DNA from 2 places in the Shewanella sp. WXL01 genome. Region 2 is predicted to be linked to the other one. Evidence: predicted binding sites of a transcription regulator. Region 2 holds the regulator's gene; the other holds the start of a gene.

Region 1 (16,353 bases), on a different contig from region 2:
AATGGCATCTCGTGTTAGCGCAGATGCGGCAAGTTCGTTTAGTAAGCCAACATCCATTACCTTGTGCGAGGCCAAATTTAGCTTGTTTGCGAGTTCTTTAGCGATCTCGATTTCTTGGCGGTGACGTTGACCATAATCAAATGTAATGCCATGTACTTGGTCATACTTAGCTAATGCTTGAATTAGACATGTCGTAGAGTCCTGGCCACCACTGAATACGACCAACGCTGAGTTAACTGATTTGCTCATGATTTACTTACCTAATTAAACTTGTTACCAAGTTTATATTAGTTTGATGCTGAATCCTAAGCAGACTATGCGATTGGGCTAAATTTTACCGATACACTGATTTAAATAGCCCGAAAACTTGCACCTAGTTACGCTTTACACTATAACTGCCCACCCAACAACGCGATTAAACAATTTGAGTAGTAGCATGACGCAATATCCAGTGAATGAAGTCTTTGAAACGATCCAAGGTGAGGGCATGTTTACCGGTGTGCCAGCACTGTTTGTTCGTCTACAAGGGTGTCCAGTGGGATGCGCATGGTGCGACACCAAACATACTTGGGAGCTTGAAGAAAACAACAAAGTCGAACCTGCTCAGGTAATTCAAGTTGATGGCGTAATCGGGCGTTGGAGTGAGCTATCAGCTCAAGACTTAATTGATGCGTTTATTGCAAAGGGCTTTACCGCAAAGCATGTAGTCATCACTGGTGGCGAGCCATGTATGTACGACTTAACTGATCTTACAACTGCACTTAATGCAGCAGGGTACCAAACTCAGATAGAAACGAGTGGTACGTTTGAAGTTAAGTGTCACATTGATACCTGGGTGACGGTATCACCGAAAGTGAACATGAAAGGTGGCATGGAAGTGCTTGAGCAAGCACTAATTAGAGCGAACGAAATTAAACACCCGGTTGCCACAGATAAACACATTGACGAGCTAGACCAATTATTAGCGCCAATCAATATTGAAGGCAAAACCATTTGCTTACAGCCGATTAGCCAAAAGCCGCGTGCAACTGAGCTTGCAATGGCAACGTGTATTGCACGAAATTGGCGCTTGTCAGTACAGACCCACAAGTATCTAAATATTGATTAGTTAGCTCGGAGTTAATTCTCGCTGTATTAACTCAGGTTTTCAACTTGTGCCTAATTGAACCAAGCAGCAATAAAAAAGCCATTCGTATGAATGGCTTTTTTAGTGTTGAAACAATGGTTTTATATCAAGTATTATAAAATAATGGCTTTGCAGCTTAGATATTATTGCCTAGGTACTACTGGCAGCTATCTTCAATCAAGCCTGATTCATCAAACTTATTCAATACTTGCTGGAAGTGCTTAAAGCAGCCGATATTGTCTGCTATCCAGCTGTCATTGTAATAGGTATCTAGGTAACGCTCGCCAGAATCACACAGCAGGGTAACGATAGAACCTGTTTCGCCTTTTTCTTGCATTTGGCTTGCTAGTGTCAACGCGCCATAAAGGTTTGTTCCTGTCGATGCGCCTGTTTTACGGCCTATTAGCTTTTCTAGCCATTGGATGGTGGCAATTGACGCCGCATCCGGGATTTTCATCATGGTATCTACGACGCCAGGAATAAATGATGGCTCAACCCGTGGGCGACCAATACCTTCAATTCTGCTGCCTTTGTCACCGGTAATCGTTACATCACCCGTTTGGTAATAGTCGTAAAAGACAGAATTTTCCGGGTCTACTACACATAGTTGGCTGTTTAGCTGTTGGTAGCGAATATAGCGTCCAATTGTTGCCGATGTGCCGCCTGTGCCAGGGCTCATTACCACCCATTTAGGAATAGGGTTTGGCTCACGTTTCATTTGGTTAAAAATCGAGTCGGCAATATTGTTGTTACCACGCCAGTCAGTTGCTCGTTCGGCATAAGTAAACTGATCCATATAGTGTCCATTTAGCTCTGCTGCTAGGCGCTCTGATTCGGCATAAATTTGGTCACCTGTATCAACAAAATGGCACTTGCCACCATAAAACTCAATTTGCTCAATCTTTTTCTTCGCGGTCGACTTTGGCATCACAGCAATAAACGGTAAACCTAATAGGCGAGAAAAGTAAGCTTCTGATACAGCAGTGCTGCCTGACGAAGATTCAATAATAGTGGTGCCTTGTTTAATTTTACCGTTACACAGGGCGTACAAAAAAAGTGAGCGTGCTAAACGATGTTTTAAGCTACCAGTTGGGTGGGTGCTTTCATCTTTAAGGTAGATATCAATACCCTTTAGTTGCGGCAAATCTAGCTTAATTAAATGAGTGTCGGCTGAGCGTTGATAATCAGCTTCAATTTTTGCAATAGCACTGTTGATCCAAGAGGTAGACATAATAAGCTCGGTTAGTTATTGATGCCTAGAGCATAAACAACACTGCGCAGCGAACCAAGCTTTGGTTTGCAATGAGTATTCAATTGACGGAATAAAGGGCGTAAATGTTAATTCACATCACCTAGGCTTAATGACTTAATCATAATTTATGATACAAGGTAACATTTATGTGGCGGGTAAATGTGGTTTAGCGGTTTCGCTTGGAATTAAGACAACCGTGTCAAGCGCAGCACAGAGCAGTTGAACTACTGGGATTTGCAAGTTACTAATGAAGTCAGAATGTTTATTGAGGGTAAAAAAGAAAAGTGGTGGAGGGAGAAGGATTCGAACCTTCGAAGGCTGAGCCGTCAGATTTACAGTCTGATCCCTTTGGCCACTCGGGAACCCCTCCACTGAACTAATAAGCAAGACACTTACTAGTGTTGTTTATAAACTATTAGCCACAATAGTTATTGTAAGTGATCATAGCACCGATAAATGGTGGAGGGAGAAGGATTCGAACCTTCGAAGGCTGAGCCGTCAGATTTACAGTCTGATCCCTTTGGCCACTCGGGAACCCCTCCACGAACGGTCTATTTATCACTTGCGCAAAATGGTGGAGGGAGAAGGATTCGAACCTTCGAAGGCTGAGCCGTCAGATTTACAGTCTGATCCCTTTGGCCACTCGGGAACCCCTCCTCAATTTGCGGACGCCATAGTAGTCACAATGGGTCAGCATGTAAAGTCAAAAAATCAAAAAAAACCTCAAGTATTGGCTCGTTTGGTCGATTATCTATCAATAGATGCAATAGATGATGTTTTTATATGCAAATTGAGTCAGCTTTAGTCAACGAATTACAATTAGGCACGCGCTTAAATCAAGATATTCACCAAAACCAACGTGGTGACTTTGGCTTGATATTAGCGATGCTGTCTGTTGACGCACGCGACATGGCTCAATTTGAACTAGAAAAACATCTGTCGCTCGATCAAAAGTTAGCCAAGGAACTGCAATTACCGCCAAAGCAACCTTTACTGCATGACCTTTCACAGCAATCTGATGTTGTCGATCATGCCCATGTGTTCCAGCAACAAGGGCAAAGCCAATTTAATCTATCGCAAGCACTATTACCTGAACCCCAAGTGATAAGAGGTGAAAACGATTTAGACATGCAGCTGTGCTTGTCCAATTGTAGCCACTTAACGCAACTTAAGCATAAAGGGCAGCAGAATAGTGCACTGGGGAATGGAGCAGAGGTTAATTTAGCTGCAATTAACTATGTCAGTGAGATTGAGCAGCAACGTACGATGGCTAAATGCATACAGGTAGCCGCATAGCAGCTTAGTATTAAGCTTGATTTGTGAAGCACTTAGCGATATCAAGTTCGATTCTTAGTTATGATTAACCTTTAGTTGATTAAAGAGGTTCATATGGTTAAGAAAATTATTGAGCAGCAAGGTAATGTAAATGATAGCTGCCCGGAGTGCGGTAGCTTTGTCGATATCGGTGCAGTCATCGACGAGCACGATTGTGTACTTACTATTAAAAGTAGTAGCGATAAAATTCAGGAGCTAGAGCAAATAGTAGAGAAAGCTAAACAGAGATTTAGCAATGTAGAGGTAAATTATACTCATACGGGTGATGGCGAGTCGGTAGATATCGTGTTTGATGTAGCCGCAGAGAAGATGATTTTTCAATTGGAGAATCAACTGTAACTAGCGAAGTTACATTTATTAACATGTACTTAGTGGTTACAAATTGCGCCTAGCGTTAGTGTTATGTTATCTTGGTGTCATAAAAAAGTATTACAAAACGCGCTATTTTACCGTTAATAATTTCTCCCTACGTGCAAACATTAGTCGTCGTCTCTAAGAAGTTTGTCAGAGACAGGATGTAAAGCATGTTGTTTTCGGGATACCAATGAATCGACAAGAACATCAGCACTTGTTGGAATTAATTGTAAATTCCAGTGCTAAACAGCAAGGTAACTTTGCTCTTACCGCTGAATTAGTCTGTCAGCAACTACGGGAGTATTGCCAGGTAACACAAGTCTTTGTGTGGCTGTTTGATCAACCCGTAGTTAATAGCTCCATTTTAGAGCAGCCAAAACGTAGTGAACAAAACTACTATCAACTTGTGGCACATGCCCATGGTGATAGCGATTTGTTCAATGACTACGCAAGTCATCGTAAACTCGCGCGTACTAACCAAGAGTATGTCGACGAATTACGCTTGCATCGTTACATCCAAACAGACGATGCGCAAAATCATCCGTTACTCACCCAGTTATCAAGCTATTATCAGGCAGCCAATATTGTCTCTGTGCTCGATGTTGCAATTCGTATTAATGGCCATATTGAAGGCATATTGTCGATCGAGCACATTGCAGCTAAGCAATGGCCAATCGATGATCTGCAATTTATTATTCAGTGTGCGGATCAATTAGCACTTACCCTTGCCACTCGATATTCCTATGATAAATCCGAGCGAATAAACCTGCTTCGTAGTGCAGTAGAGCACTCTGAGCATGTGGTGATGGTGGTGAGCTTAGAAAACGGTGTGATTGAGTATGTCAATCGAGCTCATGAAGAAATGAGCGGTTTGAAGCGCGAGCAGGTACTCAAAAGTACCGTGATGCAATTAGATGTGTTTCGCAACAACTTGCAGCTGCTAGATCTTATGCTCAACAAGCTCAAACATGGTCAGACTGTAAAAGGTGATACCCAATTGATTAGGCGTGATGGTAAGCCACAATCTGTGCATTATCACGTATCACCATTTAATACTGAATTAGGCAACTTGTATGCACTGGTGAATTGTTATGATAATTCTACAGAGCTTGAGCATAAAGCTGATCTTGAGCGACTTGCCTGGCAATGTGGTTTAACCGGGCTACACAATCGCGCCTACTTTAAAAACCAGTTAGCTAATGCCAACAATGGCTATTTGCTAGTCATTGACCTAATTGGCTTTAAGCGCTTTAACGATACCAATGGACATGAAGTGGGTGACAAGCTGCTCGTTGAAATCGCCCGCCGCTTAAAACACTTTGCCAGTGCCAATAACGCTATTGATGCCGCTCGTATCGGTAGTGATGAATTTGCGATTATCTTGCCTGTACAAGAAAGTCCGCAATATGCCGAGTTTCTGTTTACTAAACTCTATGATTCTTTATTGCTGCCTTCGGTTATTGCGAGACAAAAAATTGAGCCTAAAGCAGCTGTGGCTGTGGTGGATTTAACCATTGTCGTTGGCAGTCATGCTCCACTAAGTTGTGCTGATATTGCGCTGCAATACGCAAAACGTAAATCTACAAAACATATTCAGTACTTCAATCAGGAATTGTTGAGTCAATACGACAATAACATTGAAATCGAACGTGACTTAAAAGCAGCAATTCGTGGACGTCAGTTTGAGCTTTATTATCAGCCACTCAAAGACCTACAGCAGGGTGGTTACATCGGTGCTGAAGCGTTGATCCGTTGGAATCATCCGCGCAAAGGTGTGGTTTATCCAGGCTCATTTATCGATATCGCTGAGCAATCAGGCCAGATCAATGCCATTGGTGAGTGGGTACTCGAAGCCGCCTGTAAACAGCTAAATTTATGGCAACATACAAATGTCGATATTCGTATGCACGTGAATGTTGCTGCGCGCCAGTTTTTTAGTGACAACCTATACGAGCAAGTATGGACCTTGCTGACTCGTTATCGGATTAAACCTCACACGCTAATTTTAGAAATTACCGAAACTGAGCTAATGGGAGATGTGCGCTATGCAACCATGCTATGCCATCAGTTAACAGAGCTTGGTGTTGGACTCGCGATTGATGACTTTGGTACTGGTTACAGCTCGATGAAGTACCTCAAACAGTTCCCGATCACTAAGCTTAAAATCGATCGCTCATTCATTATGGACATCAACCATAACTACGAGAGCAGAGAGATTGTGAGTGCGATTATCGCTATGGCTAAGGCGTTAAATTTATCACTCACTGCAGAAGGGATTGAAACGCCAGAACAACAACAGTTCCTCGTTGATAATGGCTGTGATCATGCCCAGGGCTATTTATACAGTAAACCTGTACGTGAAAATGAATTTAGGCAGTTCTTAAGCCAGGTCAATGACAATGTCATAGCCCCTAGTGAGCCGTTAAGTAATATGGCTGTGATGGCGTCAATATAGTTTATCTAGACTGAATGCTGTGAAGTTACGCCGCTGATAGTTTGGTGCTTATAGCGGCGCTTTTTTAGTGGTGTTGATTTAGCCGAGATTTTGCCTCTGACTCTAAGTTAAAGCGTTAAGGCACAACACTTCTTGAATTTCTTGCCGCTATTGCAAATACACATGTCGTTGCGTTTAGGTAACTTTGCTTCAAATTGCTCGCCCCTAGTATACAGCCAGATACCATCACGCTTTATAAAGTCTGAGCACTCATAAATCGCATCAAAGCCGCAGTCAATTTGATACCAGGCTTTAAAAGTGACCTTGGCAGTATCTGCGCGCTCAATTGCTGATTCAACTTGCAAACCAACCCAGTTTGCTGGGTTTTCAGAAAGTTGCTCTTTTGTTAGCCCGCTAGCAAATTCGCTGGCATGGGTATCTATTAAATATTGATATTCAGCTTTGACAAAGGCGCAATAGCGCGAGCGCATAAGTTTTTCTGCGGTTTCAGCGACGCGTTGTTTTAAGTGTAATGGTTGGCAGCAATCTTGGTAATTGTGATTACTGCCACAAGGACATAAAGACATGATAAAGACTCAATACATTTGATAATAGGCTAGGGCAAACCGACTTTGAACGTCTATTTATAGTTGGTATTGATTAGTGTTGCTCATTGGCATTTGCCGCCTGATCTTCATCTTTGTATTGATCTTGGCGCGGTGTCGGTGTTTCGTCTTGTTTATAAGATTGTTGCTCAATAAACTGACGACCAAAATACAAGTTTGCCGCGGGTTTGGCATTGTAATACAAATCGGCTTGCGATCGCGTATTAGCATCAACCGCTAAATACCAATTGCCACTTTCATCAAGTTCGTAATTATTGATAAATTTGCCCGCAAATTCGCTAACTGGCTCACCAGACTCTTTTGCTGGATGGAAACGCACGATGTAATAGCCGACATCAATGGCACTTTGAGGACGTAGGCGTCGCTCGATGACTCTAAAATCCACTTCGAGCGTGGCTTTCTTGCGAGTGATTTTGTCGAAAAAGCTCTGGTATAGCTTCAAGATCTTCGACTTGCCTTGCACTATCTCATCGTTTCGGCTTTCAGAAATAAATACCGCATCATTGGCGTAGATGGAAGTGAGTGATTTGGTATCAAGTTGCTCGAACGCACTTTGAAACTCACTGAGCTTTGTGTTCAGCTGTGAATTGATGTCTTGCTGCACGTCTGCAATTTCTTTTGCAATAGCTAAGTGACTGAAACTCGAAAACATCAAAGTGACGATGACAATAAGTTGGAACGGTTGAATGATAGCCATTCAGATTAAACTCTCTTATATTTTGTTTGCGAAGCCGATAATTATTAGGGTACATATTATGTTGATAACTTAAGTACGACTGGCCATGCGTTGGCAAGACCGTTGTATTAAGTTAGCAACCTAGAGGGTTAACATTTAGTTGTTAACAGGCTATCGCTTGATGGGTAAAACTATAAAGTAAAAGTGCTGCCCACCATAGCTCAGAATGTTTACAAAGTGTGTAGGAGCCATTATGTCAGATGATAATCAACTTTTTTTTGAAGCAATGGCCGATGTTAAACCATTAAAGAACACTGCTACTGCTGATAACGTGATTGAGCAGCAACAGTTCAAACAAACTGAAGCACAAATAGCCAAAAAGCTTGCAGCCGATGAAGACGAGTTGCTGACGTTAATGACAATTGATCCCGCGATGATCACACCTGTTAAAAGTGATGATGTAATTGAATATAAGATTGATGGCGTGCAAGCTGAAGTATTCAAACAGTTAAAGCAGGGCGCTTATGATTGTAAAACCATAGTTGAGCTGCAAGGGCTCAGCCTTAGCCATGCAAGGCAAGCTCTGCTCAATCAAATTTATCAGGCAGAATACCTTGGAGAGCGCAATTTATTGGTAATCCATGGTAAGGGTCGTAACAACAAACCGTTTCCTGCACTATTGAAATCAGCGGTAGCTCAATGGCTTAGCTGTTTACCTCAAGTTCAGGCTTATCATAGTGCTACGTCCCAACTTGGTGGCAGTGGAGCTTTGTTTGTAATGCTAACGAAATCTAAGCAAAAACGAATTGATAACAGTGAACTGAACCGCAAAGGGCACGGCTTTAGGTAATTTCCTACCGCTTCTATAACTCAGGCCCCTGGAAAAGTTAATCTAAGCAGGGGGCACTTCGGTCCCATTAGTTTGTGTTGAGTTTCTATGTTTAGTTTTAACGTATTAACTGGTCGTTATTTTAGCTGTTGATAAGTTAATTCGCTATAAACTCAAATTAAAATGTAACTTTGCTTGATACGATACATACGTATGTTTAAAAGAGACTCCGTGTTCTATGCACAGGTACAAATGACTACAAAACCTTAGCACTCGACAGCGGGACTTACTAACTTGCCTAGTGACATATCCTTACCTATCTCGATTCCTTAGTAAATTACCCTGATATCGCTGTATTGTTGTGTCATTTTTCAATTGACATCTGTTCGCTCAAACATTAATTTAAACGGGTGTTTTAAATATAACTTGGATTTTAGGATGGCAAGCCGGACAGATACAAAGACAAGGATTCTAGATGCTGCTGAAAGACTTTTCGCTGAGCGGGGGTTTTCAGAAACATCTTTGCGCCTCATTACAAGTAAAGCTGAAGTTAACTTAGCTTCAGTTAATTATCATTTTGGCTCTAAAAAAGAGCTGATACGCGCAGTGTTAGCCAGATACTTAGATGTATTTATGCCTAATGCAGCAAATGAAATTGCTAAGTTGCAAAAGCAACCTGAGCAAGCATCATTGGATGAGATTTTCTCGACGCTTATTGACCCACTGCTTGAGCTTAACAAAGTTAGGCATGGCGGCACGATTATCTTCTTGCAGCTACTAGGACGCGGCTATATTGAAAGCCAAGGCCATCTACGTTGGTTTATCACCACCCATTATGGTGCGCATTTAGCGTCATTTGTTGAAGCTGTTAAACAAAGTGCGCCACACATTCCACCTGTAGAGATGTTTTGGCGACTACACTTTACCCTTGGCACGATTGTATTCACTATGGCATCGGCCGATGCGTTAAACGACATAGCTGCTGCCGATTATGATGAACACAATGATACTGAAGCTATTTTGCGTAAAGTAATCCCGTACATGGCAGCTGGCGTTGCAGTGCCTGTACCGACTAAGTAAAGAAGGCCCAATATGAGTATTGTTATATTAATTATTATTGCAGTTGCCATACTCTTTGGTGTGCGTGATCTGCGGATTAAATTTATCACTCGTCCGGTGTTTAGCTTTTTTAAGAAAGTCCTACCACCACTTTCTAGTACTGAAAAAGAAGCGATGGAAGCGGGTGATGTATGGTGGGAAGGCGAGCTATTTCGCGGTAAGCCTGACTGGAACAAATTGCATGATTACGGTAAACCAGGGCTGACTCCTGAGGAGCAAGCCTTTCTTGATAATCAAGTACAAACCGCGCTGGCGATGATTGATGATTTTGACATTGTGCATAATCGCAAAGATCTACCGCCAGAGCTATGGGATTACTTTAAGAAAGAAGGCTTCTTTGCACTTATCATCCCTAAAAAGTACGGTGGCCGCGAATTCTCAGCTTATGCAAACTCGACCATTGTATCTAAGATAGCAACTCGTAGTATCAGCGCTGCAGTTACAGTCATGGTGCCTAATTCATTGGGTCCAGGTGAGCTATTAACGCACTATGGTACGCAAGAGCAAAAAGATCATTGGTTACCAAGTCTCGCTGTGGGTAAAGACATTCCATGTTTCGCGCTCACAGGTCCAGAAGCGGGCAGCGATGCAGGTGCAATTCCTGACGTTGGCGTGGTTTGCCGTCAAGAGTTTAATGGTGAAGAAACACTCGGTATTAGCCTGACCTGGAATAAGCGTTATATCACTCTAGCTCCAGTCGCTACAGTGCTGGGTTTAGCATTTCAAATGCGTGACCCAGACGGGTTACTTGGTGACAACAAGAATATAGGTATTACCTGTGCGTTAATCCCAACCGATCATGATGGCGTTGAAATCGGTCGTCGTCATAACCCATTAAATATGGCGTTTATGAACGGCACTACTTCAGGTAAAGATGTGTTTATTCCACTTGATTGGATCATTGGTGGTCCTCAATACGCTGGTCGTGGTTGGAGAATGCTGGTTGAATGTCTTTCTGCAGGTCGCGGTATTTCACTGCCGGCACTAGCAACTGCATCTGGTCATGTGAGCACTAAGACAACAACGGCTTACAGCTATGTACGTCAACAATTTGGAATGCCAATTGGTTACTTCGAAGGTGTGCAAGAAGCTATGGCGCGTATTATTGCAAATACCTACCAGCTTGAAGCAGCTCGTCGTTTAACAACACTTGGTATTGACTTGAAAGTGAAGCCATCGGTTGTAACCGCCATTGCTAAGTACCACATGACTGAACTTGGTCGTGATGTGATGGAAGATGCAATGGATATCCAATCAGGTAAGGGTATCCAGCTTGGACCTAAAAACTATCTCGGTCACGCGTTTATGGCTAACCCAATTTCCATTACGGTGGAAGGCGCGAATATCTTAACCCGCTCGTTAATGATTTTCGGTCAAGGGGCAACCCGTTGTCATCCGTACGTGCTTGCAGAAATGGAAGCGGCCGGTATGGAAGATAGCGCAGCAGGTTTAGATAGATTTGATAACCTGTTAATGGGTCACATTGGTTATGCTACTCGTAACGCATTGTCGTCATTTGGTAATGCGCTAACAGGTAGTGTGTTCTCGAGCACGCCAGTTAGCGGCGAAACTAAGGTCTACTATCGTCACATGAACCGTATCTCTGCGGCTTTGGCAACGATGACCGATATTTCAATGTTGATTATGGGCGGTGATCTCAAGCGTAAAGAGATGATCTCTGCTCGTATGGGCGATGTGTTAAGCCAGCTATATTTAGCGTCGGCGACATTAAAACATTATGAAGATAATGGTCGTCAACATGACGATTTGCCAATCGTCCACTTTGTCATGGCGCAGCGTTTGCACTTTGCTGCAAAAGCTTTAGAAGAGGCGGTACGTAACTTCCCGAACAAGTTCGTATCAATCTTACTTAAATTAATCGTATTCCCACTAGGTAACCACTTTACATTACCTGCTGACAAAGATGCGGTTAACTTATGTGTCAATATGATGAAGCCAAGTCCTGCTCGCGATCGCATTACGTTCTTATGTGGTGAATTTGAAGGTGATACTAGTGGTATCGCTGAAGTTGAAGCTGCCTTTATTGCCAAGTATCAAGCTAAAGAACTGTACAAAAAGCTGAAAGCTGCGCAGAAGGCGAAGAAACTGCCTGCTAAGTTGCCAATGCCAGATTTACTTAATAAAGCCTTAGCTGAAGGTGTGATCACTGAGCAAGAGCATCAGCAACTATTAGATGCAGACAAGCTACGCTTAGCGGCAATTAATGTTGATGATTTCGATAAGCTATAAGTTAACTGGTATTGTTTAGCCACTAGTCATTAACTACTAGCAATTGAATATTGGCTAAGAGCAACAAAAAACGCGGCAATTGCCGCGTTTTTTTATTTGGTTCGGTATGAACTTATCTACCGCATTCGTTTAATTAACAGTACTAGGTACTTGATAACCGCAAGGTAAGCGTTTGGCCTGGGTGGATGTATTTCTTGTTTTCTAAGCTATTCCACTTGATAAGGTTTTTTACCGATACCTTATACTTGCTAGCGATCCTGTCTAACGAATCACCTGACTTAACTTTGTACTCAACTGTGCGCATACCACTTGGTGAACCAGGATAGACTTGTAGTCGCTGACCGATTGATAGTGTGTGATCTGCAGATAAGTTATTCCACTGGGTTAACTGCGCCACTTTCACATCAAAACGTCTGGCGATTTTCCACAGTGAATCACCAGAGCGAACTTTATATGTTACTTTGCGTTTGGTTTCAGTTTGCTCAAGCGTGCGTTTGTCAGTAAGCGCAATATGATTCACATCAAGCGCATCGCCATTGGCTGCTACAGGGATTAATAGATGTTTGCCAGCGATAATATTGTTGTTGGTTAACCCATTGTTACTACGAATGATGCTAGGTGTAATATTAAACTGCCTTGCAATAACACTTAAGCTATCACCTGGTTGAATTTGATATCTCAGCCAGTTGATGCGACTTGCTGGATCAAGCTCGTTAAGTTGTTTACTGAACTGCTCTACCTTGTGGCTAGGTAGCATTAGCTGATGCGGACCTTGTGGCGGCGTTGCCCAGCTGCGAAGTCCTGAATTAAGTTGCTTAATTTCATTAACGCTAACGCCAGCCATGCTAGCCGCAAGGTTCAAATCTAACTGACTACCAATGTCAACGACTTTAATACTTGGCTCATTGATAATTGGATGTAACGCAAGGTTATGCTTGTCAGCATGTTTAATCACATCGGCAAGTGCCAGTAATTGTGGCACATAACGAGAGGTTTCACGCGGTAATCTTAACGACCAAAAATCAACTGGTTTGCCTTTAGACTTGTTACGCTTAATGGCATTGAATACACGACCTTCACCTGTGTTATATGCAGCGATTGCATACAACCAGTTGTTGCCCATTTTGGCGTAAAGGTATTCGAGTAAATCAAGCGCAGCATCGGTTGATGCAATCACGTCGCGGCGGCCGTCATACCACCAGTTAGTTTGAACCCCAAAGGTTTTTGCCGTAGGTGCGGTCAGTTGCCAAAGGCCAGAGGCGTGCATACCTGAGTACGCATGTGGATCAAATGCACTTTCGATAATTGGCAGTAGGGCGATCTCAAGTGGCAATCCACGGCGTTCAACTTCCTCAACAATGTAATACATGTAAGGTGCTGCGCGTTTCGACACAATCGCTAAGTGCTTTGGATTTTTAAGATACCAGTCGCGATATTGATTCACTAATTTTTCGTCTGGCACAGGCATAGATAAAGACTGGCCAATGCGCTGCCAAACATCTGTTATTTGCGCGATTTCTTGTTCGACTTCTTCTGCAGCAGTGGGGTGTTTTTCGCTCTGGGTTATCTTGGTTGTATCAGCTGGCGGGTTTTCAACTGGTGTTGGTGCGGTCAAGGTTTGACAGCCGCCCATAATAAACAGGCTGCTAACAACCAATGTCGATTTAAAATTCATTAACTGGTAAATCCGTGGTTTCAGGGTAATGCAATATTGGTAACTGCTGAGCACTACGATTTTTTAATTATCTATTGGCGCGGCATTGTAGATTAAATTAGCGCCAATGTCTTTGTGATCGCTTCTAAGGTTAAAACTCATCTTTTAGTTTGCGAATTGAGGTAAATGCCTGCAATGGATCATTAACTGTAAGTGAGTATTCTTTTTGTAGATGTTGCCAAATTGTCTCGCAATGTGCACGTAAAAAAGGGTTAATGCTTTTTTCTAGTCCAATATTGGTTGGAATGGTGGCGAGTTGATTGTCCCTTCGCGTGACAGCCTGCTTCGCATACGCCATTAAGTCATCATTGTTTGGCTCTATCGCTTTAGCAAACGCTAGGTTGGCCAAGGTGTATTCGTGGGCACAATATACCTTGGTGCTGTCATCAAGCTTTGCAAGTTCGCTGAGTGAATGATGCATTTGCGTTGCCGTGCCTTCAAATAGTCGCCCACAGCCGCCACTAAACAAGGTGTCTCCGCAAAACAAGTTGTCTTCAATGACATAACACAGGTGATCTAATGTATGCCCTGGTGTAGCAAGCACTTTGGCGGTAATACCTAGTGGTTCAATCGATAAGGTTTGGGCTCGCTCTAGCTTTGTAGTTGGCGTTAATTGATGATTGATGCCCGCAATTTGATTTTGCGGGCCGTATACCTGTAGCTTTTCTGCAAATGCTTGTTGTAACTCATTGATGCCACCTGTGTGATCGGCATGGTGATGGGTAATTAAAATTGCACCAAGGGTGATGTGCGGGTGTACTTCTAAGAAGTTTAATACCGAACTGGCGCAGCCAGGATCAACAACACAAGCGATATTCTTGTGTTCAATTAGCCAGATATAATTGTCATTGAAGGCATTAATTGCGTGTATATTTAGCATAGGGCTGATGGTTAATTGCTGATATGCTTAGGTTAACCTAAAGTGCTACCTATATCATTAATTTGCGGGGTTAGTTTTTGCAGACTTTGTTAAAACCTGACAGCTGGCACGCTTTGCCACATGGCGAACAAATTCAGCAACAAGTGGAGCAGCATTTGCAGCCTTGGTGGCCTAGAGTGTTTGGTTACCACTTGCTCAAGTTAGGACATTTAAGCAGCCAAGTTTCTTCTCTCCATTGCAGTGTATCGCGCCATTATAATGTCTTTGAGGCTGATCTCGCAGAGCTTGGAGCAGAGAAAAATGCCAAGCAACAAGTAACAAAAAAAGCTGAGCAAAAGTGTGAGTTAGACGATCAGCAAAGTGATATTCAAGCCAACATAGTTGCTGATATCCATCATTTACCCATTCAGAACAAATCGACTGACGCGATCTTAAGTGCGTTTAACTTAGAGTTTGAATCAGATCCATACCAGCTACTTAGGGAAATGGATAGGGTACTAGTAAGTGGCGGTTATTTGTTTATTGTCGGGTTCAACCCAATCAGCCCATTATTTGCCGGAAAGCTACTGCCTAAGTACCAAACGCAATTGCCTTGGTGTGGTCACCTGTTTATGCCATCGAGGATTAAAGATTGGCTAGGGCTGCTGGGTTTTCAAGTACAAAGTGATGAGCGCTTTATGTTTGACTCGCTGCTGACGACGAATTCTACATTAAAGTCTTTGCAAGATAAGCTGCAATCCTGGCTACCAAATACTGGCTCGGTTTACTTAATCGTAGCGCGTAAAATTGAAATGCCATTGACTCGGGTTAAGAGTAAACGTGAGCAGCGCGCAGGTAATTGGTCTCCCGCACCCAGTGCCGGGCGTTCAGCCAAATTGTCCTCACAAGTGATAACTAATACCAAGCAATAACAAGCTCCGAGCAGTAAAGGTTGCTTGTGTGCTGGCTCGTAATAAACGCATTTATCTGTTAACTGCTAGCGCTTAACTTTTTACACTTAGTTGTTTTGGGCGATGTAACCTTCATCAACAGTGGTAGGGTGACTTTCTGCGGCTGTTCTAGCTAACACATCACAGCGCTCATTCTCAATATGGCCAGAGTGACCTTTTACCCAACGCCAGTCGATCTCATGCTGCGCGATTGCGTTATCGAGCCGTTTCCACAAATCTACATTTTTGACTGGTGTCTTAGCTTTGGTTTGCCAGCCGTTACGTTTCCATCCGTTAATCCAGCCTGTGATCCCTTGGCGCATGTATTGACTGTCAGAGGTGAGGGTGATCTTACAAGGCTCAAATAGTGCTTCAAGGGCGATAATTGGGGCAAGTAGCTCCATACGATTGTTGGTAGTCAACTCAAATCCAGCTGATAGCTCTTTGGTATGTTGTTTGTATTTCATCACGACGCCATAGCCACCAGGGCCTGGATTACCTAAACATGAACCATCAGTAAATATTGAGATCTGTTTTAGTTGTCGCATCAAATTGCTACCATAGTCTTAATTTTTAATTGGCGCGATTATACTGTGCCCATAAAGCCTTGTTAACTGAGAACTATCATTAATGAATATTGTTTCTAGTGCCCCACGGCAAATTATTCTCGATACTGAAACAACGGGTATGAACCAAGCTGGTGGCCCGGTTTATATCGGTCACAGAATTATTGAAATCGGTTGTGTTGAAGTTATCAACCGTAAATTAACTGGACGAACTTATCACCAGTATATTAATCCGGGTATGTTGATTGATGAAGAGGCGATTG
Region 2 (16,353 bases):
CAGCTTTGCACACTATTATGAAGCAACTAATGACCATGGAGCGAGATCAAATCTTTGATACTAACTCTATGCTGCGAGTATGGGGGCTAGTGGGCACTGAGTTATTGCTGCCAATGATTGGGTTTATTAGCTTGCTGGCACTGGTAGCTTTTGCCGGTAATGTCGCGTTGGGTGGCTTGTCGTTCTCAACCAAGGCAATTATGCCCAAAGGCAGTAAACTTAACCCAATGAATGGTTTTAAGCGGATGTTTGGCCCACAAGCTGGCATTGAGTTAGTTAAAGGCCTTGCCAAGTTTTTAGTTGTGGCTATCTCGGCTTATTTTCTGCTCAAATTCTACTTTTACGATATCCTTAACCTTTCCAACGGGCATCTGCCGGGCAACGTTTACGACGCGCTCAATATGTTGGTGTGGCTATTTATTCTGCTTTGTTCTTCTATGCTACTTATCGTAGTGATTGATGTGCCGTTTCAAATATGGAACCACAACAAACAGCTGCGAATGACTAAGCAGGAAATAAAAGATGAATATAAAGAAACTGAAGGTCAACCTGAGGTTAAAGGCCGCGTAAGGCAAATGCAGCGCGAGATGGCTCAACGACGCATGATGACTGAAGTGCCTAATGCTGATGTGATTGTGGTTAACCCAGAACACTATGCGGTAGCAGTAAAGTACGATGTTATTCGCTCACCAGCGCCATTTTTAATTGCTAAAGGCGTTGATGAGGTCGCATTTAAAATTCGTGAAATTGCTCGCGAGCATGAAATCGCTATTGTATCTGCACCGCCACTTGCCAGGGCTATTTATCACACCACCAAAGTTGACCAACAAGTACCAGAAGGACTTTTCACCGCGGTGGCTCAGGTACTTGCATATGTATTTCAGTTGCGTCAGTACCAAAAAGGCAAGGGACGCAAGCCAACGCCAATTCCGCTTAACCAACCCATTCCTGACGAGTTAAAGCACTAGCTTAAGCATCCTCATTAATAGCTGTTATTTGAATTACGCGTGGGCAAATTTTGCTCATGCGGTTTTAGCTTATACAAGGCTGGTCTACATTTTGCAGATTGATGCTTAATTGTGATTGAACGTCAATAAACTGCTACTCCTCTTTAGTTTAGGTATCGAAGCAGCGCATTAAATTTATAGGTCTCATCAAATGGATGTAAAAGCAACATTTGGGCAGTTTAAGCAAATAAAACCAGCCAGTTTTAAAGGCATAGGTACCCCCCTTTTAGTACTTGCAGCCCTTGGTATGGTTGTGTTGCCAATGCCAGCATTTCTGCTCGATATTCTTTTCTCATTCAACATTGCCTTGGCGCTTGTGGTGCTGCTAGTCGCCATTTATACCGACAGACCATTGGATTTTGCGGCGTTTCCATCTGTATTGCTCGTTGCCACGCTATTGCGACTAGCGTTAAACGTTGCATCAACACGTGTTGTGTTACTTGAGGGACATAATGGTGGTGATGCAGCTGGTAAAGTGATTGAAGCCTTTGGCTCCGTGGTAATTGGTGGTAACTATGCGGTTGGTTTAGTGGTGTTCTTAATCTTGATCATCATTAACTTTGCCGTAGTAACCAAAGGTGCGGGGCGTATTTCGGAAGTGAGCGCGCGTTTCACCCTTGATGCTATGCCGGGCAAGCAAATGGCAATTGATGCTGACTTAAATGCAGGCGTATTAAATCAAGAGCAAGCAAGGCTGCGTCGCGCTGAAGTAACCAAAGAAGCAGATTTTTACGGTGCGATGGATGGTGCGTCGAAGTTTGTAAAAGGTGATGCCATCGCCGGTATCCTTATTCTTGTCATCAATATTCTTGGTGGTTTTGTCATTGGTATGGTGCAGCACGGATTAGATTTCTCCAGTGCAATTGAAATCTATACCTTACTGACCATTGGTGATGGTTTAGTCGCGCAAATTCCTGGCCTACTACTGTCTATTGCAGCGGCATTAATGGTGACCCGTCAAAACGAGTCGGGTGACATGGGGCAGATGATGATAAGTCAGATGTTTGACAGCCCCAAGTCATTGGCAATTGCTGCGGGTGTGCTATTTGTGATGGGTATTGTGCCGGGTATGCCGCACCTAGCATTTTTAAGTTTTGCGTTTATTACTGCAGGCGCAGCTTACTTTGTACACAAACGCATTCAAGAGAACAAAGCAAAAGCATTAGAGAAGGCTACAAAAGGGCCGAGTGAGCCAAAAGATGCCGAGCCAAAAGAGCTAAGCTGGGACGATGTGCGCCATGTCGATACCATTGGTTTAGAAGTGGGTTATCGTCTTATTCCGCTGGTGGATAAAGGTCAGGGCGGTGAGTTATTAAGCCGAATTAAAGGTGTGCGCAAGAAGCTTTCACAAGAGCTTGGTTTCCTAGTGCCTGCGGTGCATATTCGCGACAATCTTGATTTAGCGCCAAATGCTTATCAAATCTCGTTAATGGGCGTAGTTGTGGGAGAGGCCGAAGTTCGCCATGATTGCGAGCTTGCCATCAATCCAGGTCAGGTTTATGGCAAGCTCGATGGCATAGAAACCAAAGACCCAGCCTTTGGGTTAGAAGCGGTATGGATTGCCCCTGAGCAGCGCGAGCAAGCGCAAACGCTAGGCTACACAGTGGTTGATACCGCAACTGTAGTCGCAACACACATTAGCCAGCTGTTAAGTAACAATGCCGCTAAGCTGCTGGGTTATGAAGAAGTGCAGCAGCTAATGGATATGCTAGCGAAGCAATCACCTAAGTTAATTGATGGCTTTATTCCTGATGTGATGCCACTTGGCCATGTGGTTAAAGTGATGCAGAACTTACTTAACGAAGGGGTTAGCGTGCGTGATTTACGCACAATTGTACAAACACTACTTGAGTATGGCGGTAAGAGTAATGACACCGAAGTTCTCACGGCTGCAGTGCGTATTGCGTTGAAACGGATGATCGTACAAGAGATCTCTGGACCTGAGCTTGAGATCCCTGTCATTACATTGGCGCCAGAGCTGGAACAGATGTTGCATAAGTCTATGCAGGCGACAGGGGGCGAAGGGCCGAATATTGAGCCAGGCCTTGCAGAGCGTATGCAGCAGTCACTATTAGATGCGGCGCAGAAGCAAGAAATGGTCGGCCAACCAGCCATATTATTGACATCGGGTATGCTGAGGTCAACGCTGTCAAGATTTGTTAAGTACACTATTCCAAGCCTACGGGTGATCTCTTATCAAGAGATACCAGATGAGAAACAAATTCGAATTGTTTCAGCCGTTGGGCAGCAGTCAGTTGGACAATAGTGGTCAGCTTTAGATTTGAGGTGTTTCAGTGAAGATTAAACGATTTTTTGCCAAAGACATGCGCGGCGCGCTGGCACAAGTCAAAGAGACCTTAGGCTCTGATGCCGTGATCATGTCCAATAAAAAAGTGACTGGTGGCATCGAAATTGTCGCTGCTGTGGATTACGACGAACCAAAAGCCAATGCAGCCGTTAACGCACCGGCTCCTGGCTTTATGGATGTGTCAGATGACCGAGTGTCATTGCAGTCAAGCAATGCCAGTATTAAAACTCAGGCAAAAGTTAGCCCGCCGCCTGTCGCGGATTCTTTACAAGCACTGCTTGAGAAGCAACAAAGTCGCATTAATGATCAGCTAGCGCAGCGTAAGGAAGAACCTGAGTTACCTGAGTGGGCAAGACAATTAGAAGCAAGTAAACAGCCAAAAGCTCAACGTAGCGAACCTCAAGCAGCGCAGTTTACACCAGAGCCTAGAGCGGCTAAATCGTCATCTGCTGAAATTGAATCACTAAGAGAAGAGATGGCATCGCTTCGTAGCTTGCTAACTCATCAAGTTTCTGAATTGATGACAGATCAGAAAAAGCGCACCGACCCTGTTGGCGCTATGTTAGAGAGCAAGCTCATTGCTGCAGAATTTTCTGCACCAGTTGCTGCAAACCTAGCAGCACTCAGCCAAAATTATACGCCAGCAGATTTAGTGCGTGCTTTGCCACAGAGTTTAGCCAACCTGTTAGATAATCAAGGCGATGATATTGTTAAGCGTGGTGGCGTTGTGGCATTTGTTGGTCCAACAGGTGTGGGAAAAACCACTTCGCTGGCGAAAATTGCAGCAAGATTTGTCGCACATCATGGTCCAGATCAAGTTGCGATGATCACAACAGACCATTATCGCATTGGAGCCTATGAGCAGCTGGCAACTTATGGCAAAATAATGGGGTGCCCTGTTAAGCAAGCTCATGATTTAGCAGAGCTTGAACAAATTTTATACCAATTTAGAAGTCGTAAATTGGTATTGATAGACACTGCGGGTATGGGACAGCGAGATATGCGCCTATATCAGCAATTAGATAACTTAACGGCTAATAGCCGAATTCCAATTCGTAGTTATCTTGTTATGTCAGCTACAGGCCAGCGCAGAGTGTTACAAGATGCAGTAAATCATTTTAAACGCATCCCTCTAGCCGGTGCTATATTAACCAAGTTAGACGAATCAATATCAATTGCTGGCGCACTGAGCGTATTGATTCAAAATGAGTTACCATTAAGTTATGTGACTGATGGTCAACGTGTTCCTGAAGACATGAAGGTCGCGGATACGTTAGCCTTAGCCAAGCAAGCGCTAAGTGCGTTGAACGAATCAGAGCAACAACCGTCACCACAAACGGCCAACCATAATGAGATGGCCTATGCATTTGAGTAAAGATATGACCCGGGATCAAGCAAGCGGTTTACGTATGATGAATCAACCAAATAACGAAAAAGTGAAAGTTATCGCGGTTTCAGGTGGTAAAGGGGGCGTAGGTAAAACCAGCGTTTCAATCAACACCGCAGTTGCTCTCGCTGAAAAAGGCAAACGAGTATTAGTACTTGATGCTGACTTAGGGTTAGCAAACGTGGATGTCATGCTTGGCCTTCGCGCTGAGAAAAACTTATCTCACGTTCTATCTGGCGAATCAGAGCTAGACGATATTATTGTTCGAGGTCCTAAAGGCATTGGTATTGTGCCAGCAACTTCTGGTACCCAAGCTATGGTTGAGCTTACTCAAGCTCAGCATGCAGGCCTTATTCGCGCCTTTAGTGAAATGCGCACTCAGTTCGACGTACTGATTGTTGATACCGCCGCAGGTATTTCAGATATGGTGCTGAGTTTTTCACGTGCGTCACAAGATGTATTGATTGTCGTGTGTGACGAGCCAACCTCGATTACCGATGCTTATGCCTTGATAAAGATCTTGAGTCGCGAGCATGGTGTGTTCCATTTCAAAATTGTTGCAAATATGGTGCGTTCTTTGCGAGAAGGTATGGAATTATTTGCTAAACTCAGTAAAGTGACAGACAGGTTCTTAGATGTCGCGCTAGAGCTGGTGGCAACGGTGCCGTTTGACGATAATTTGCGCAAATCTGTCCGTAAGCAGAAGTTAGTAATTGAAGCCTTTCCAAAATCGCCAGCGGCTATCGCTTATCATGGCTTAGCTAACAAGATTATGACGTGGCCAATCCCGCAACAACCTGGCGGGCATCTAGAATTTTTTGTTGAACGCTTAGTCCATCGTCCTACTCAGCAAGAGGAACGAGCGAGTGAATAAAGCTGCAGCATATACCCAATTCGATAACAAAACGTCTATCGTTGAACAGTATGCTCCGCTAGTAAAACGTATCGCTCACCATATGTTGGCTAGGCTTCCTGCCTCTGTGCAATTGGATGACTTGTTGCAGGCAGGAATGATGGGGCTGCTTGAAGCTTCATCAAAATTTGATGGCAGTAAAGGTGCCAAGTTTGAAACCTTTGCTGGGATCCGCATCCGAGGGGCAATGATTGATGAGATCCGCCGTGGTGATTGGGTTCCCCGTTCCGTTCACAGAAATAGTCGTCGTATCACTCAAGTGATCGATGAGTTAGAGCAAACACTTGGGCGCGATGCTCGTGACACAGAAATTGCTGAAAAACTTGAGATGTCGCTAGATGAATACCATCATATCTTAAACGACGTTTCTGTGGGGAAAATCATAGGCATAGAAGACTTGGGCGTGTCGCAAGATGTCATCGTCCCGGAAGACGAAAACCCGGACGAAGCGTTTGAGTCGCTTGCTGAAGTACAGTTTCAATCTGCGTTAGTTGAAGCTATTAAAACTTTGCCTGAGCGTGATGCTTTAGTCTTATCCCTGTATTATGACGAAGCATTAAACTTAAAAGAAATTGGTGCCATTCTTGAGGTTAGTGAGTCTAGAGTTAGTCAGATTTTAAGTCAGGCTATGTTAAGACTAAAAGGTAAGCTCAAGCATTGGACACAAGAATAATTAATAAATAGAGCACATAAGTGTAAGCTCACCGGAGGAAACCTTGGACAAGAATATGAAGATTCTTATTGTTGACGACTTTTCAACAATGAGACGTATCATCAAGAACTTGTTGCGAGACTTGGGGTTCAACAATACCCAAGAAGCAGATGACGGGTCTACGGCCCTACCTATGTTACAAAAAGGCGAATTTGACTTTGTTGTAACTGACTGGAACATGCCTGGTATGCAAGGCATCGACTTATTGAAAGCCATTCGCGCTGACGATTCTCTTAAACATTTACCTGTACTTATGGTAACGGCCGAAGCCAAGCGTGAGCAGATTATTGCTGCAGCGCAAGCTGGTGTAAACGGCTACGTGGTTAAGCCATTTACCGCAGCCACGCTCAAAGAAAAGCTAGATAAAATCTTTGAACGCTTAGCATAAAGTAGGGATACGCCATGCAGGTAGAAAACGCGGGATTGATTACACTTGAGCAAGCCCAGTTGCTGGTTGAGCTGCTTAGTGCTGATCAGCAAGAGCAAGCTGATAACCTCATTCGTGAAATCGCTGCCCCTCTTCAAAGGGAGCTATTTGAAGAGGTCGGTAAGTTAACTCGTCAGTTACATAGTGCCCTTGAAGACTTCCAACTTGATAGTCGCCTCTCTGAATTAGCTAACACAGAAATCCCAGATGCCAAAGAAAGGCTTAACTACGTCATCGATATGACGGAACAAGCTGCAAATAAAACCATGGATGCGGTTGAAGAATGTTTACCTTTGGCCGATACCATAATTACAAACATTCAAAGTGTGACCCCTATGTGGGATAAATTGATGCGCCGCGACATAGAACTGAGCGAGTTCAAAGTGTTATGTCACGACGTTCAGAAGTTTATGTCTCACAGTGCTCATGACTCGAATCGTTTACGTGAATTGCTCAATCAAATATTGATGGCGCAAGACTTCCAAGATTTAACCGGACAAATGATCCGTCGGGTGATAGACCTTGTCAGAGAAGTGGAAAACAACCTAGTTACCATGCTGACAGTGTTTGGTGACCACCCAATGCAAGCACAAGAAACAGCAAATAATAATATTGAGGCCGAAGGCCCTATAATGGATGCAGAAACACGCGAAGATGTTGTTACAGGTCAAGATGAAGTCGATGATCTGTTATCTAGCCTGGGTTTCTAATTAGGAGTCAACTTAATGTCCTTTGATGTCGATGAAGAGATACTGCAGGACTTTTTAATTGAAGCGGGTGAAATCCTTGAGCTTCTACAAGAGCAATTAGTTGCGCTTGAAAATAATCCTGACGATAGTGATTTATTAAACGCCATTTTCCGTGGGTTCCACACGGTTAAAGGTGGTGCAGGCTTTTTGAGTCTTACACCTATGGTTGATGTCTGTCATGAGGCAGAAAATACCTTCGACCTGTTAAGAACCGGTAAACGCCACGTCAACTCTGAGTTGATGGACATTATTTTGCAAGCTGTTGATTCGATTAACAGCATGTTTGAACAAACTCAGCAAGGTATCGAGCAAGATCCAGCAGAACCAGAACTATTAGAAAAGCTTAAACTGCTGAGCTCTGGCGAGCCGCTGCCTTCTGAAATGGGAGGTGATGTAGAGTCTACTGTCGTAGAACCCGAGCCCATCCCAGAGCCTGAGCCAGAACCTGCCCCTGAACCTACTCCGGAGCCTCAGGCTAATGAAGGGGAAGGTGGCATTGATGAAATTGATGAATCCGAGTTTGAAGCTTTACTCGATGCTCTGCATGGTGAAGGCGGTAGTCCATCAAATACGAAAGAGCAGCCGGTGGCTGAACCTGCAAGTTCGTCAGCGGTCGCTGATGATGAAATCACAGATGATGAATTTGAAGCTTTATTAGATGAGTTACATGGTTCAGGTAGCTTCAAGACCAGTGATGCTAAGCCTGCTGAGGTCGAGCAACCACCTATGGTGGATGCTGACGATATTACCGACGATGAATTTGAAGCGCTGTTAGACGAGCTACACGGTAAAGGCGGTGCACCAAAAGCCGTCGATGCTGAGCCTAAGTCTGAACCAGCAAAAGCCGCTCCTGCGCCTAGTACGCCAGCAGCTAAAGCACCTGAGCCTAAAGCAGCTCCACAATCAACACCTGCGCCAAAAGCAGCACCAACTCCTGCAGCAAAAGCACCAGCAAAAGCTGCGCCTAAACCTGAGCCCGCCAAAGATAAAGCGGCCAAAGGTCAAGCGCCAACGATACCTCAAGGTGAAACCACAGTTCGTGTAGATACTTCTCGTCTAGACCAGATTATGAACATGGTTGGAGAGCTGGTATTAGTGCGTAACCGATTAGTAAGTCTAGGCATTACTCGTGAAGATGAAGAAATGAGTAAGGCGCTAGCTAACCTTGATTTGGTGACAGCAGATCTTCAAGGCGCGGTAATGAAAACCCGCATGCAGCCAATTAAGAAAGTATTTGGCCGTTTCCCAAGGGTTGTTCGCGATTTAGCGCGCTCGCTCGATAAAGAAATTGATTTAGTCATGGTGGGTGAGGACACTGACCTTGATAAAAACTTAGTTGAAGCGCTAGCCGATCCGCTCGTTCATTTAGTTCGCAACTCAGTGGATCACGGCATTGAAATGCCGCTCACACGTGAGGCAAATGGTAAGCCAAGAACCGGTACCATTACCTTGTCTGCAAGTCAGGAAGGTGACCATATTCTTCTAAAGATTGAAGATGACGGCGCCGGTATGGACGCGCAAAAGCTCAAAGAGATTGCGATTAGCCGCGGCGTGTTAGATGAAGATGCCGCAGCGCGCATGACGGACAATGAAGCATATAACTTAATCTTTGCTCCAGGCTTCTCAACTAAAGTAGAAATTTCAGACATCTCAGGCCGTGGTGTAGGTATGGATGTGGTGAAAACCCGCATCACCCAGCTAAATGGTACTGTTCACATTGATTCAGTGCAGGGTAAAGGTACGGTACTTGAAATTAAAGTGCCGTTAACGCTAGCAATTATGCCAACCCTGATGGTTGATGTTGCTAAGCAAGTATTTGCCCTGCCGTTATCTAGCGTGAATGAGATTTTCCACCTAGATCTAACCAAGACCAATATTGTCGACGGTCAGCTAACCGTGATTGTTCGCGATAAAGCCGTGCCTTTATTCTATCTTGAACATTGGTTACGCCGTGACCAAAGCTCGTTCAAACATGGCGACAAACAGCACGGTCATGTGGTGATTGTACAACTGGGTACCATGCAAATCGGTTTCGTTGTCGATGCCCTTATTGGTCAAGAAGAGGTGGTAATTAAGCCTCTTGGCAGCATGTTACAAGGTACGCCAGGTATGGCGGGGGCAACCATTACCTCTGATGGTGGTATCGCGTTAATCCTTGACGTGCCAGGGCTATTAAAGCATTACGCTAAAAACAAATAACTTGAATGAGGGTAGTGCGGGACGCCGGAGCTACCCAGCTTGAGTTTGATAATAAAAGTTCCATTAGTAAAGGGATTAAATGGCCATACAAGTTTTAGTGGTAGACGACTCCAGTTTTTTCAGACGCAGGGTTAGTGAGATTGTTAATCAATCTCCTGATCTTGAAGTTGTAGGTGTCGCAGTTAATGGTCAAGAAGCAGTCACCATGGCTGCGAAACTTAAACCGCAAGTGATCACCATGGATATCGAAATGCCAGTGCTTGATGGCATCAGCGCGGTTCGAAAAATCATGGCTGAAACCCCGACACCTATTTTAATGTTCTCATCGCTTACCCATGATGGCGCTCAAGCTACGCTGGATGCGCTTGAGGCGGGTGCTTTGGATTTTCTACCTAAGCGTTTTGAAGATATTGCGACCAACAAAGCTGATGCCATTTCACTATTGCAACAACGCATCAAAGCGCTCGGCCGTCGCCGAGTATTTCGCACCCCAAGTAGAGCGACGCCAACACGAGAAATTTCTAGGGAAACACCGGATCGCACCCGCCAATCTCAACCACTGAGAAGTATAGGCAGTCGTCCAAGAGTTGAATCTCCAGCTTCGACACCTGCTCAATCCATTCGTGCGAGCGGTAAGCAATACAAGGCTTTATTGATCGGTACCTCAACAGGGGGCCCGGTTGCGCTGCAAAAAATCTTAACTCAGTTTCCTGTAAACTATCCGCATCCGATTTTTCTAATCCAGCATATGCCCGCCGCATTCACCCCCGCATTTGCCACACGTTTAAATAGCCTTTGCAAAATCGAGGTTAAAGAGGCTGTATCTGGCGATCTCGTCAGGCCCGGGTGTGCGTACCTTGCGCCAGGTGGCATGCAGCTGTTAATTGAAAAGACAGGTGTGAGCAGCAGATTAAAAGTCGTCGCAGGTAAGGCTGATATGAACTACAAGCCTTGTGTTGATATTACTTTTGCTTCTGCTTCAAAGGTTTATGACGGCGATATTCTGGCCGTCGTATTGACGGGAATGGGGGCTGATGGCCGCGAAGGCGCACGCTTGCTTAAAGCGAAAGGGGCAACCATTTGGGCTCAGGATGAAGCAAGCTGTGTGGTTTATGGTATGCCCCAGGCAGTGGCTTCAGCTGGCTTGTCTAGTCAATCTATTGCGCTTGATGATATGGCAAGTGCTATTTTGAAAGAGTCAGGGCGTGGCTAAGGCAAAGTCCTACAACCCTTTGCTGCTGTTGATAAGTTCACTGCTTATCATCGCCTTGCTTGTTGTATTGATGCTGTATGTAAACGCGGCGAAATTAAATAAGGCACAGCAGCTTGAAATCGAAGAGCTAAAAGCCAGTCAGATTTTGCTGATGGTGCCAGATGAGCAAGCACAGGAAATAGCCACTTGGATGGCGAACCATCCAGAGCAGACGAAAGCGTTTATCGAAATGGCAAAAAGTTCGCCAGAGCAAAAAGCAACCGTAGGCAGTGCAACACCGCCAAGTACGCAACAACAGACAACTGAGCCTGAGCAAGGTGCTACAACTGAAAAGCAAAGCAATGATGCTAGTAATGCTAATCGACATTCAGCTCAGCAGGTTGTGGTTTCAGAAAATGAAGATGGCGTTAAGGTGATTAGTTTGCCCAATGGCGGCATTCGCGTGACAACACGTGAACTAGACGATACCAATAGATAGTTGCAAGTCTTACCTAAAGCGCTAATACAGCAAGAGAGGCAAGTTTGAAAGTATGGACCATAGCGAATCAAAAAGGTGGTGTTGGTAAAACCACTACAGTCGCGAGCCTTGCCGGTGCGCTGGTTAAGCGTGGTCAAAGAGTACTGATGATTGATACCGATCCCCATGCTTCGCTTGGCTATTATCTTGGCATCGATTCAGAAGAAGTGCCTGGCTCGTTATACGATGTATTTGTTAATCACCAAAATCTTACCAGCGAATTCGTGCTTCAGCATGTATTGCCAACCCAAGTAGAAGGATTAGATATTATCCCTGCGACTATGGCGCTTGCGACTCTAGATCGCGCGCTAGGGCATCAAGAAGGCATGGGGTTAGTGCTACGCAACTTATTGACGTTAGTTGAAGATAAATATGATGTCGCTATTATTGATTGCCCACCAGTACTCGGTGTGCTGATGGTCAATGCCTTGGCTGCCAGTCAGCACATCGTGATTCCAGTTCAGACTGAGTTTTTAGCGATTAAAGGTCTAGATCGCATGATCAAGACCATGGAGCTCATGGGGCGCTCTAAGAAAACGCAATACAGCTACTCCATTTTGCCAACCATGTTTGATAAGCGAACTAAAGCGTCGCCAGTTGCCTTATCGTACTTACAGGATAAGTATGCCAAAACCTTATGGGATGACGTTATTCCCGTTGACACCAAGTTTCGTGATGCGAGTTTGGCGCACCTGCCAGCTTCTCATTACTCACCGCGCAGTCGTGGCGTGAAAGCTTATAACCGCTTGTTAGATTTTTTACTGTCTCAGGAGTTTGCACATGTCAAAATCGGTTGATGAAACTGTTTTTGATTATTTTAGCTTGTTACTGCAAGAGCCTGAGCCAAAAACTCAAGCTGAAGAAGTGTCTGAATCGGCGGTAGAACTTGTAGCTGAGGTTGCCAATCCTTCTCTGGATCAATCTACCTTGCAGTCACGCAGGCATGAGACTAAACAGCCAGCTACAAACGCTGCAACTGATAAAGTGGCCTCATCAAAGCCACAACATACAGATAAGGCTGAAGATGCTAAACAGCAACAAAAAGTTGCTGAGCAAAATCAAACTGCACCTAAAAGGCCGTTGCAAAAGCAAGCGAGCACAGAGCAGCATACTCAAGCTAAGGCAAGTAGTAAGGCCGCAGCCTTAACGTCTCGGCCATTTGAAGAGCCAAGTGTGGATAAGCAAGCGTTAGAGCGCTTGTTGTCTGTCGTTTCCGAGCCAATTAAACAGCCAAAGCCTCAAGTTGCAGCGCCAGCACCGACAGCAACACCAGAACCTGAGTTAACGGATTTTCAGCAGCAAATTAAACAAAGTGCTGAAAAAGTTCGTCAGGCGATTAGCAGCAGTGAGGTTAAGGTTAAAACTGCAGCAGTTGAGCCTAAAGTTGAGCAGAAAACGGCAAGTGTTGATAAAGAAATCAACTCTTTAGTCGATAATAAACAACAGCAAACAACTGCAACTCAAGCAAAAGCCGCTATTATTAACAAAGATAGCGTTGAGCAAGTAACACCAGAGCTTGATACTAAGGCAAAAGTACAAACAGGTGGGCAACCACCGCAAGTTACCTATAACTTGCAAGATGCGTTAGATGATGAGTTTCAGGTTCTGTTTTTTAACGTTGCGGGCTTAACGTTAGCTGTGCCCTTGGTGAGTTTAGGCGGAATTGTTAAGGTTGAGCGCATTAACAATATTATTGGACGACCTAAGTGGTTTATGGGTGTGCAGCCACATCGTGATGGTCAAATCAATGTTGTTGATTCAGGAGCGTGGGTCATGCCCGAAAAATACACTCCTGAGCTAGCTGAATCCATTGATTATCAGTATATTGTGATGCTAGAAGACAGTGATTGGGGTTTAACCTGTGAGTCGCTGGTTAATGCAGTAAAAATTAATAAATCTCACGTCAATTGGCGGGAGAAACCCGGTAAGCGCCCATGGCTTGCCGGAGTTGTAAAAGAGCAAATGTGTGGAATATTACATGTAAAAGCATTAATCGAAATGCTTGAAGCAGGTTTAGGTAGTCAGGATCCGATTGACTGAGGTTAACTATGAGTGATTCAAGAAGTGTAGCAGCAGTAGCTGCAGGTAATGATGATGCAGTACTGCAGTGGGTAACGTTTAAGCTTGATAACGAAACCTATGGTATCAATGTGATGCAAGTACAAGAGGTACTGCGATATACCGAGATTGCTCCAGTTCCTGGTGCGCCTCACTACGTGCTAGGTATTATTAACCTGCGTGGTAATGTGGTGACGGTAATTGATACTCGTTCACGCTTTGGTCTGCATTCAGCAGATGTTGATGATTCAACTCGTATTGTCATTATTGAAGCTGAAAAGCAAGTAATTGGTATTTTGGTTGATAGTGTTGCAGAGGTTGTATATTTACGTCGCTCTGAAATTGACAATGCACCAAACGTAGGTACAGAAGAAAGCGCTAAGTTTATTCAAGGCGTGAGTAATCGTGACGACGAGCTGCTAATTTTAGTTGATTTAGACAAGCTGCTATCAGACGAAGAATGGGCAGAACTGACGCAACTTTAATTGTGTTATCATCCATTTATGCTGGCGCTAGGTGCGTCAGTAATAGCGAAAAGTGAACTGGGAACATAGATGGGTGACGAGTTAATTACAGGCGCACTGGTATTAGTGATCGTTTGTTTTGTGCTGATGATATTGATGTACAAGCAAATGCAAAAACTAAAATCAAAAGTCGATGCGGTAACTGTGCTGCTAAAAGAGTCCGATAGACAGCGAGAAGCGGTAAAACGCGAACTACAAGAGCTTCGTAGTGGCACTATCGGTATGGGTAGACGGGTTGTAGAGATAGAGAACAATCTCACTAAACAATCTGAAAAACTTGAAGAAGCCAGTCAACAAGACCCGCAAGCTAAGCTATATTCCAGAGCATTAAAAATGGTAGAGCTTGGTGCTGGTGTTGAGGAGTTAGTTACAGAATGTGAGCTGCCAAAAGCTGAAGCTGAGCTTTTGATCAGATTGCATCGCAAGTGATTTAGCCACGGCTTCAAGTACCTTAGGTAACCCGAGTTAACCATTAATCTAAAGGGCCTCATTTGAGGCCTTGTTTGTTTTTACAGTCCAAGATTTTCAAGTTAACTTTAGAGCTAGTCACAGTTACTACAAGCGCCGCAACAACAAGCGCTGTTAAATCAATCTCGGCTACAGCGTTAAAGCTAGCATCACAATACCTGTTAAGATTATCCATGCCGAGAAAAACAGCTTAAGCCGCGCGACTGAGAAGAGCAGGGCGATACGCTTAGCTATCATGCCGCCAATAACTGCGCCAGGCCCAGCAAACAGTAGTGCCTGAAAATGCACGTCGCTATCAGCGCCAAAGTTAATCGGCGCAGTTGTCCATACCGTTAGCACACTCACCACAACGCCTGTGGCAATAGCAAGTTTTGCGCAAAAGCCTCTAAGCATGAGGTATATAACTAAAATCTCACCCACGCCCACCGACAGCCAAGATGTAATAATACCGCCAACAAAACCTATGCAAGTTAAAGCAATAAAGTCCCAGTTTGATATTTGATATGTCGCCGCTATTTGTTTATTGCGACTCGCTTTTCGCGAGTGGGCAATAATGATTATTCCAAGCAGTATCGAGAATAAGCTAAAACTTGTATGGATAGACAGCGGCGCAGCAAGACTCATTGAGAAACTTGTCCAAAGCCCAGCTATTGAGCATAAGCTGGCCAACACCGTAAACCTTAAAAATGCTCCCCAGGTTGGATCATGACGGTGATGATTTAGGTAATGAAAAATCCAGGTAAGTGAGCCAGCTGTCATCCCAAAGCATTGAATGGCAAATGAAGTGGCAATCATCTGCTCAGTAGTAAAATTGAGCGCAGAAAACACTGGCACAAAGATCACGCCACCACCCGCTCCAGTAGAGTTGGCAAAGATGGCGCCAACTACGCCTAATACGCTAAAAAGTCCATATTCTATAAAGGTTTGCGTAATAGGTGGATAATGGCTTGCCCAATAGCTCCATAGCACAGTACTTACTGTGATTAAAGCGATTAGCCACCAACGATGGCGCTTGATTGTGTGAGCTAACTGACTCATTTAAGCCTCTTTTAATTATTATTCTTGCTAGCTTAATTAGGATTTTTATTAATAAAGTCACTAGGGCCTGTTGCTCTTTCAAGATTATTTTTGCAGCTGCTTGTTGGAAATTTATACAAGACAACGACTTTGATGTGTGGTTGTTCCACATGATAAGTCGTTAACGCAGTAGAAATGACAACAAGCGCTGCCTGAAAGGTTCGTTTAAAAGCACCTACGCCCTTAGCAAAGAGCTTAGTTTGTTGCGAGCCCTGTTGTTAAAATCAATAGGTTTAGGTGACTAGACGTCATCGCTCGCGTCGCGATTAAAGTGCTTTTAATTCGAACAAATTCTAATCAGCAAAGAACAACAGGCCCTAATATAAACACCCAAAGCGCGTGGTTAAACTGAAAATGTTTATTTTTTGTCAATTAATTGTAGATTTTAGGGGCGATATTAAGTACCTTAACAAATGACAGCGTTGTCATTATCTTTGTGTTTGAGGTTGTACATCATTAGTTATCCTGTTTGTCGATGAGTCTGGCTTGTTGCTCAAGGTCTAAATCAGTGATTGTGTTTAGGCTTTTTCACAGCATATAGCGACATAAGCGGTGAACACTGGAATAAAGGGTATAGGTTGTTCCTTTACGATAATTTGTAATGCTAAAACCTACGGCGCAGAGTGTTGATTCCAACTGCTATGCTTGGGCAGTTATCTGCCATGACAAACTGTAGCAACCTTTGATTAAGATAGGTCACTTAACTTAGGTTAAGCTGGGCGTAAGCTCAGCTATTTATACTTTTATTCTCTCCCCAGAAGCGAGTATAAGCTGGGTGCAATTGCCCCAGCTTT

Evidence for each region. Region 2 encodes FliA, which starts transcription of late flagellar genes. Its sites were predicted from a motif close to CTAAAGNTNNNNNNNNNNNNGCCGATA; they were not measured.
Region 1: a site for FliA is predicted at 3,101-3,127, ahead of G3R49_RS18715 (VC2046/SO_2500 family protein). Genes of this name have one in related genera too.

Annotation. Positions count from the first base shown of each region.
Region 1 covers NZ_JAAIKQ010000013.1:29,198-45,550, forward strand. The annotation lists gene queC (7-cyano-7-deazaguanine synthase QueC) at 1-252, opposite strand, end outside; gene queE (7-carboxy-7-deazaguanine synthase QueE) at 437-1,108, shown strand; gene G3R49_RS18695 (PLP-dependent cysteine synthase family protein) at 1,284-2,357, opposite strand; tRNA gene G3R49_RS18700 (tRNA-Tyr) at 2,664-2,748, opposite strand; tRNA gene G3R49_RS18705 (tRNA-Tyr) at 2,836-2,920, opposite strand; tRNA gene G3R49_RS18710 (tRNA-Tyr) at 2,951-3,035, opposite strand; gene G3R49_RS18715 (VC2046/SO_2500 family protein) at 3,162-3,674, shown strand; gene G3R49_RS18720 (DUF406 family protein) at 3,768-4,052, shown strand; gene G3R49_RS18725 (bifunctional diguanylate cyclase/phosphodiesterase) at 4,258-6,522, shown strand; gene G3R49_RS18730 (YchJ family protein) at 6,630-7,088, opposite strand; gene G3R49_RS18735 (DUF4440 domain-containing protein) at 7,162-7,824, opposite strand; gene smrA (DNA endonuclease SmrA) at 8,057-8,653, shown strand; gene G3R49_RS18745 (TetR/AcrR family transcriptional regulator) at 9,071-9,712, shown strand; gene G3R49_RS18750 (acyl-CoA dehydrogenase) at 9,725-12,001, shown strand; gene G3R49_RS18755 (LysM peptidoglycan-binding domain-containing protein) at 12,144-13,676, opposite strand; gene gloB (hydroxyacylglutathione hydrolase) at 13,807-14,595, opposite strand; gene G3R49_RS18765 (class I SAM-dependent methyltransferase) at 14,673-15,506, shown strand; gene rnhA (ribonuclease HI) at 15,593-16,072, opposite strand; gene dnaQ (DNA polymerase III subunit epsilon) at 16,155-16,353, shown strand, end outside.
Region 2 covers NZ_JAAIKQ010000002.1:217,033-233,385, forward strand. The annotation lists gene flhB (flagellar biosynthesis protein FlhB) at 1-968, shown strand, start outside; gene flhA (flagellar biosynthesis protein FlhA) at 1,159-3,273, shown strand; gene flhF (flagellar biosynthesis protein FlhF) at 3,302-4,690, shown strand; gene G3R49_RS06165 (MinD/ParA family protein) at 4,695-5,576, shown strand; gene G3R49_RS06170 (RNA polymerase sigma factor FliA) at 5,569-6,288, shown strand; gene cheY (chemotaxis response regulator CheY) at 6,332-6,715, shown strand; gene G3R49_RS06180 (protein phosphatase CheZ) at 6,730-7,464, shown strand; gene G3R49_RS06185 (chemotaxis protein CheA) at 7,480-9,702, shown strand; gene G3R49_RS06190 (chemotaxis response regulator protein-glutamate methylesterase) at 9,782-10,915, shown strand; gene G3R49_RS06195 (membrane anchored protein in chemotaxis locus) at 10,908-11,393, shown strand; gene G3R49_RS06200 (ParA family protein) at 11,438-12,229, shown strand; gene G3R49_RS06205 (chemotaxis protein CheW) at 12,213-13,472, shown strand; gene G3R49_RS06210 (chemotaxis protein CheW) at 13,481-13,975, shown strand; gene G3R49_RS06215 (DUF2802 domain-containing protein) at 14,045-14,443, shown strand; gene G3R49_RS06220 (sulfite exporter TauE/SafE family protein) at 14,612-15,520, opposite strand.